2 regions of the Psychrobacillus psychrodurans genome follow, and region 2 is predicted to be linked to the other one. Evidence: predicted binding sites of a transcription regulator. Region 2 holds the regulator's gene; the other holds the start of a gene.
The links. Region 2 encodes LexA, which represses DNA repair genes until DNA is damaged. Its sites were predicted from a motif close to CGAACATATGTTCG; they were not measured.
Positions count from the first base shown of each region.

Region 1: recA (recombinase RecA) is a predicted target of LexA. The motif match lies at 936-949, and genes of this name have one in related genera.

Region 1 is NZ_CP189791.1:1,459,489-1,463,089, reverse strand. It holds gene recA (recombinase RecA) at 1-849, opposite strand, end outside; gene ACQCPR_RS06815 (competence/damage-inducible protein A) at 1,029-2,285, opposite strand; gene pgsA (CDP-diacylglycerol--glycerol-3-phosphate 3-phosphatidyltransferase) at 2,300-2,878, opposite strand; gene ACQCPR_RS06805 (helix-turn-helix domain-containing protein) at 2,933-3,601, opposite strand, start outside.
Region 2 is NZ_CP189791.1:1,590,218-1,593,818, forward strand. It holds gene ACQCPR_RS07445 (hypothetical protein) at 1-364, opposite strand, end outside; gene ACQCPR_RS07450 (hypothetical protein) at 575-745, opposite strand; gene ACQCPR_RS07455 (M23 family metallopeptidase) at 972-1,151, shown strand; gene ACQCPR_RS07460 (peptidoglycan-binding protein) at 1,190-1,546, shown strand; gene lexA (transcriptional repressor LexA) at 1,733-2,353, opposite strand; gene yneA (cell division suppressor protein YneA) at 2,527-2,844, shown strand; gene ACQCPR_RS07475 (YneB family resolvase-like protein) at 2,841-3,491, shown strand; gene ACQCPR_RS07480 (DUF896 domain-containing protein) at 3,554-3,601, shown strand, end outside.

The DNA of each region.
Region 1 (3,601 bases), 130 kb from region 2:
AATATCAAACTCTGATCCTATGTCAACTACTTCTCCTTCTTGTGAAATCCCTTCACCATACATAATGTCTACTTCTGCAGTTTTAAATGGTGGAGCTACTTTGTTCTTAACTACTTTAATCTTCGTTTTGTTCCCCATAATATCGGTACCTTGTTTGATCGCTTCTGCACGTCTTACTTCTAAACGAACAGAGCTATAGAATTTAAGCGCACGACCACCTGGTGTAACTTCTGGATTTCCGAACATTACTCCAACTTTTTCACGAATTTGGTTAATGAAAATTGCAATCGTATTCGATTTATTAATTACACCTGATAGCTTACGCAATGCTTGTGACATTAAACGTGCTTGAAGTCCGATATGAGAATCTCCCATCTCTCCTTCAATTTCCGCTTTTGGAACTAATGCTGCTACCGAGTCAATTACTAAAATCTCAATTGCTCCACTTCGTACAAGAGCTTCTGCTATTTCAAGTGCTTGCTCCCCTGTGTCTGGTTGCGATAACAGTAATTCATCAATGTTTACACCAAGTTTTTGTGCATAGACTGGATCTAAGGCATGCTCAGCATCGATAAATGCAGCTTGACCACCAGTTTTTTGTATTTCTGCGATAGCATGAAGAGCAACAGTTGTTTTACCTGAACTCTCAGGACCATATATTTCAATAATACGTCCTCTTGGATATCCGCCTATTCCTAGTGCAGCATCCAGTGCTAATGAACCACTAGAAGATGTAGAAATTTCTAGATTTGTTTTTTCTCCTAGTTTCATAACAGAACCTTTACCAAATTGTTTCTCTATTTGTTTTAACGCCATATCTAAAGCTGCTTTACGATCATTGTTAGCCAATTATATTTCCTCCTCAAAAGAAATGATGATGTTTTTTATTTCTATTCTTACTATACTCGGTCTTTGAGAAATTTACAAGAAAAAAGCGAACGTTCATTCGTTTATTTTTTATAACTATTTAATTTTGAGTGTGAAAAACGACTCAAAATTAAATTTTGGGCCGTTTTTATAAATCAAAATTAAATTCCTGATAATTTTAGTTCCCGCAACAAACGTATCAAATAATAGATTGTAAACTTCACTGTTCTAATTCTATTCGTGTTTCGTAAACCTGATAGATTAAGCTTGTATGTTACTGGCTTAGTATCGCCCAATGCGATTCCAATCCAAATTGTACCTGCCGGTTGACCCCCATGACCATCAGGACCCGCTGCCCCGGTAATGCCCACACCGATATCCGTCTGAAATTTTTCTTTTACTCGAAGAGCCATTTGCTCAGCACACTGACTAGAAACAACGCTGTATTTCTCAATAATATCAGCATCAACACCTAATTGGTTAATCTTCACATCTTTTGTATAGGTAATCATTCCACCCACCAAAGCTTCTCCCATTCCCGGTACTGCAGCAAGCTCCGATTGGAAAAGTCCCGCCGTCATACTCTCTGCAGCTGAAATAGTAAGGCTATTTTCAATAAGGATTTCTCTCAGCTTTGAAGGTAGAGAGTCATTATTATAACCATAAACAAATTTACCTACACGGTTGAGGATTTCAGCTTGTAACATTTCAATCTTTTTCCAAGCTTCTTCTTCAGAATTACTTTTTGAGGTTAAACGAAGTGTAACCTCACCATCAGATGCAAGTGGTGCAAGTGTTGGATTCGTTTGGTTCTCTAAGAGATCCTGCACTTCTGTTTCCAATTCAGCTTCTCCAATTCCATAGAAACGGATAACATGGGACATAATAACATTTTCATCCAAAAGGAGTTGAGGTAATAATGGCTTCGCTTCGAATTGGAACATTGGCTCCATCTCTTTCGGTGGTCCAGGAAGTAGCATATATGAATGACTATCCGTAGAAAGTAACATCCCTGGCGCCATACCATGTTTGTTTTCCAGCACGGTGCATCCTTCTAAAACAAGTGCTTGTTTTTTATTGTTTTCCGTCATTTTACGACCCATGCGCTTGAAGAAATCTTCAATATACATGATTGCATGATTATCTAGCACTAAGTTCATACCTAGATGCTTTGCAATAGTTTCTTTCGTCAAATCATCTTTTGTCGGACCTAATCCACCTGTGAAAATAATAAGGTCTGCTCGTTTTTCTGCAATTTTAATCGATTCTAACAGCCGATTCGCATTATCTCCAACTACCGTGTGATAGTAAACGTCCAGACCAATCTCTGCTAATTGAGTGGAAATAAAACGGGCATTTGTATTAGAAATCTGCCCTAGTAATAACTCTGATCCTACTGCAATAATTTCTGCCTTCATGAAGAACTTCCTTCCTACTTAGAATCTAGTAACACCTTGCGGTTCAAATAAAAATAATCCCATCCAGACCAGACCGTAAAGAATAGACATACATACAGCATGATCATATCAAATGGTATATGGAACATTTCAAAGAATATATTACCCAATAAAAGGGAGGAAATCGCAACGATTTGTGTCCACATTTTAATTTTGCCTAATTGATTGGCAGCTACTACCTCGCCTTCATTCGCTAATATTAATCGAAGACCAGTAACTGCAAACTCACGGCTGATAATTAATATTACTACCCATGATGGTGCCATTCCAAACTCAACTAAAATGATTAAAGCGGCTGAAACTAATAACTTGTCTGCTAAAGGGTCAAGAAATTTCCCCATATTCGTAACTAAGTTATATTTTCTAGCGTAGTACCCATCTATAAAGTCTGTAATCGAAGCAATTATAAAAATAATCGCACCAACTAGATGTCCAACAGGAATAGTTGCACCCAATAAAGTAATATCTCCCCAATTGAAGTCTACAAGCATAAAAAACATAAAAACAGGTATTAAAAATATACGAAACAAAGAAATTTGGTTTGGTATATTCATTTTCATGAAAAAAACTCCTTTCAATTTCAAATAAAATAGCCATCACTAAGATGACTATTTGTTGAACTGTATTACTACGTTTTGAGTAACTTCTGTACTTTTAAACTCAACTACTTCGTCATTAATTGTAACAATGTTTCCAGGAGCATGACCAAGACGTATACGTATTCTTGATAATGCACTTGCATCAAATTCAAAGGTTTCTCCAGCCTTTACCGCTTGATCCACAAGTGTTTTGTCATTTTCATCCCTAATATTCAACCACGTATTATTTGCTGCGACCAATTTTACTGCATAACTTTCTGCACCGGTTAAATTATACGTTGAAGTTACACCTTGTATATCTACGAATGATAACTGCTGTGCAGGTGGTTCTGGCTCTTCCACAACTTCTTCTACTGGTTCTTCCTCAACTGGCTCTTCTTCAGCATCAGGTTGTATATTTTCATTGTCCTCAAAAGTTGGTTTATTCTCTTGCGTTAACTCGTCGTTAGTAACTTCTGTATCCGGATCATCGGCTCTATTTTGGTATAAAAACCAAAACATTACGATAATTGCAATAACAAAAACTACAACCATAACCATTGGGAAAATCTCCATCAATTTACTTGACGATCGTCCTCCTAATGCTCGTCTAGATGGTGTTGTAGGAATATTTTTTGTTACTTCCTCGTTTGATGGAGAAGGGATCTCTGATTTATACGTTTCTAATAATTCGTCTCC
Region 2 (3,601 bases):
TACCTGAGTTTGCTCCTACAAAAAGCGGGATTGTAGCAATTACGGTACCAAGTAGATTTACTACTTCTAAAGATGCAGTAACTGAAACGGTTTCGTTTGCTGCAAAAGCATAATAAGCAGAAAGTGGTAATGCTAGAGTTAGAATTGGCAAAGTACCAATATCAAAGGTGCTTTGAAATGTTACTGTTTGGCTGGATTCTGTGTTTGGAGACCAAATGTAAGCATTACTTCCGTCTATCAAGGGTGAAACCATTGCTGGTGGAGTTAACACTGCAGGTGTAGGAAGTGTTCCGGGTGGTGCAGCTGTATCTGCAATGACAACTGTATTAGCTGGGGTAGTAAACTCTTGAAGTACAAGAACCATATAATCACCTCCTTTTAATAGATTTGCCAAATTATCGGCATACAATAATATATGTCCTATAAATTAATCGGACTAGTTAGATTGATTATCTCGTATGAATAAATAATATAAATATGGAGGGATTTGAAGTAGTTTATATAGGTGGGTGAGTTTTAGAGATACAGTAAAACAAAGTATGGTTTAAAAAAATATATAAAACAGCTCACTTGGTTAATAACCAAGTGAGCTGTTTGTGTTTAGTTCTAACTTTCTTTTTTCTAAGATTCTTATAGCATCTTTTAACAAATTGATATCGATCAAAATTTCTTCCTTCAGATGGTAGTTATTGCATCTATAGTAATCATTAATGAGCTTTTTTAGTTCTACTATAATTAGTTTCATAAGTTTTTTTGCCCCTTTATAGTTATATAGGCTGATATAAAAATAATATAATTAATTTAACCTATGTTCAATTATAAATACTAATACCCAAATTTACGCATTTTTAACCATTTTATTATTTTATTTGATAAATATAATGGCAATTGACTATTTGTTACTATTTATTTTAGCATTTACTAGTAAGGGGATATTGAATCTCTACTTAAATTAGAAGGGGGGGAAAACATTGTTTATCAGACCATGCGAAGGAAGAATTACATCGCATTTTGGGGAAATTCGAAGGAATAATATAGTTAAAGAGCATAAAGGAGTGGATTTCGGAAGTGATGGAAGTCCGGTTATAAAGGCATCAGCAAGTGGAGTAGTGACGAGAGCAAAAATTATAGGTGGCTATGGAACACAATAACAATTGTCCATACTTTAAACGGTAAGAAATATGAAACCTTGTATGCTCATTTAAAATCATTTACCGTAAAGATTGGACAAAATGTAAAACAAGGCCAACAGATTGGTATAAAGGGCACAACAGGAAATAGTACAGGAATACATTTGCATTTTGAAATTCACATACCATCTTACGAGGCGGGGCAGCCAAATGCAGTGAATCCTTTAAATTATATAAGCGAAACAGATATAACCGATGTACAAAAGCTTTTAAATTCAGTAGGTTATAAACTAATGGTTGATGGGATCGAGGGAACTTTAACAATTGCAGCTATTAAAGATTTTCAAAAGAAAAACGGCTTGGCAGTTGACGGAATAGTTGGGCCAAGAACTTTAGTTGCTTTAAAGAAAAAATAAAAAACATTAAGAGGAAAACAGAATATGTTAACAAAAAAAGAAATTCGGACAAAATAAAACCCCTCAACCATAAAGGTAAAGGGGTTTTTCGATGATTTCAACGAAAATGTCCACTTTTCGTTGAAATATGATATCGGCTCTTCGTTATCTTACTGATATTTAAGTATATTGTCAAGTACGTTAAATCTATTGAATATTGCGGTAAACACCAACTACTTTTCCGAGTATACTAACTGAATTTACGATGATAGGTTCCATGGAAGAGTTTTCAGGCTGTAAACGGAAGTAAGACTTCTCTTTAAAGAATCGTTTAACAGTTGCTTCATCTTCCTCTGTCATAGCAACGACAATATCTCCATTATTGGCTGATTGCTGTTGTTTTACAACGACGTAGTCACCATTCAATATACCTGCTTCAATCATACTATCACCCATAATCTCCAACATAAATAAATTATCATCGGCAGTACCAAAAGTTTCTGGAAGCGGGAAGAACTCTTCTATATTTTCAATTGCGGTAATGGGAACACCAGCGGTAACTTTACCTACAAGTGGGACATGCACAACATTTTGTTTTTCAGCAATACTACCTAATCCATCAAGAATCTCAATGGCACGTGGTTTAGTCGGGTCTCTTCTTATTAAGCCTTTACTTTCCAGTCTCGCTAAATGTCCATGTACAGTTGAGCTAGAGGCTAAGCCCACAGCTTCTCCTATTTCTCGAACAGATGGTGGATATCCTTTTTTACGAACTTCTTCTTTTATAAAAGCTAGAATGTCTTCCTGTCTCTTAGATGCTTTTTTCATATGCTCACCTCTTTTAGAGTAATTAATCTCTATCCTTTTCTATCTTATTAATAGTATAACAGGCGAAGAACTTTAATGCAAACATAGGTTCTAATTGTTGTTGACAAAAACAAGTGTTCGCATTATTATTGAAATATACATTACGAACACACATTCTATTGGAGGTATTATTTATGACTTGGATTAAAGAAAACTATTTTCTAACAATATTTGTAGCGTGTAGTATTGCTTTTATAATGTTTATATTAATCTCGAATTCTTTTTCAACTGATGAGAGTCTTCATATTAATATAGAGCAAGGCGATTCTTTATGGGAGTTAGCAAATGAGTATGGCGTGAAGGAAGATAAAAAAGTATGGATTAATAAGGTTATAGCTATGAATAATTTACAAGATGGACATATTAAAGCTGGGGAGATGCTTAAAATCCCAGTGGAGGAAAAAAGTTACCATTTCAATCATGAAACGGAGATAGCGGGCGATCCTAAATGAAATCAGTTATATATTGTCGAGTGAGTACTGAAAAAGAGTCTCAAGAGACATCTTTACAAAGGCAGGAGGAAGAGCTATTAGAATTTGCAACGCTACACAATTATGAAGTAGAGAAAGTATTTATAGATCAACATAGTGGATATGATATTGAACGTGAAGGCTTATTAGATTTACTGGATTATATAAAAGAAAATGAAATTAAAGCGATATTTGTTCAAGATGAAACCCGAATTGGTAGAGGAAATGGAAGAATGGCAGTTCTGCATCTTCTTCAAAAAACAAATACCTCAATATATACTTTACAGGACAAGGGTGTTATCAATTTAAATGAAATGGATTCTATGTTACTGGAAATACTTGCGCTTGTAGAAGAGTATCAAAGGAAATTACACAACGCTAAAATCAGAAGAGGTATGAAGAAAGCGGTCTCCGAGGGATATAGACCAGAGAAAAACTTAAAGACAAAAGGGAACCCTGAAGGTAGAGAAAGAATAGATGTTCCTTTAGAAGAAGTAGTCAGACTTCGGAATGCAGGACTTACTTATGAAGAGATTTCAATGACCTTAAAAGGTTTAGGATTTAATATTAGTAAAGCAACAGTACATAGACGTTATATTGAGTATATAGAAGCACATGGAGTGAAATGACTTGCACTCTGTGTGTTTTTTCCTTACCTTTATATTTAGATAAAGTGAAAGGATGAAATAAATTGTTAAGCAAAGAAAAATTAGCGAGAATTGGCGAGTTATCTAGAAAA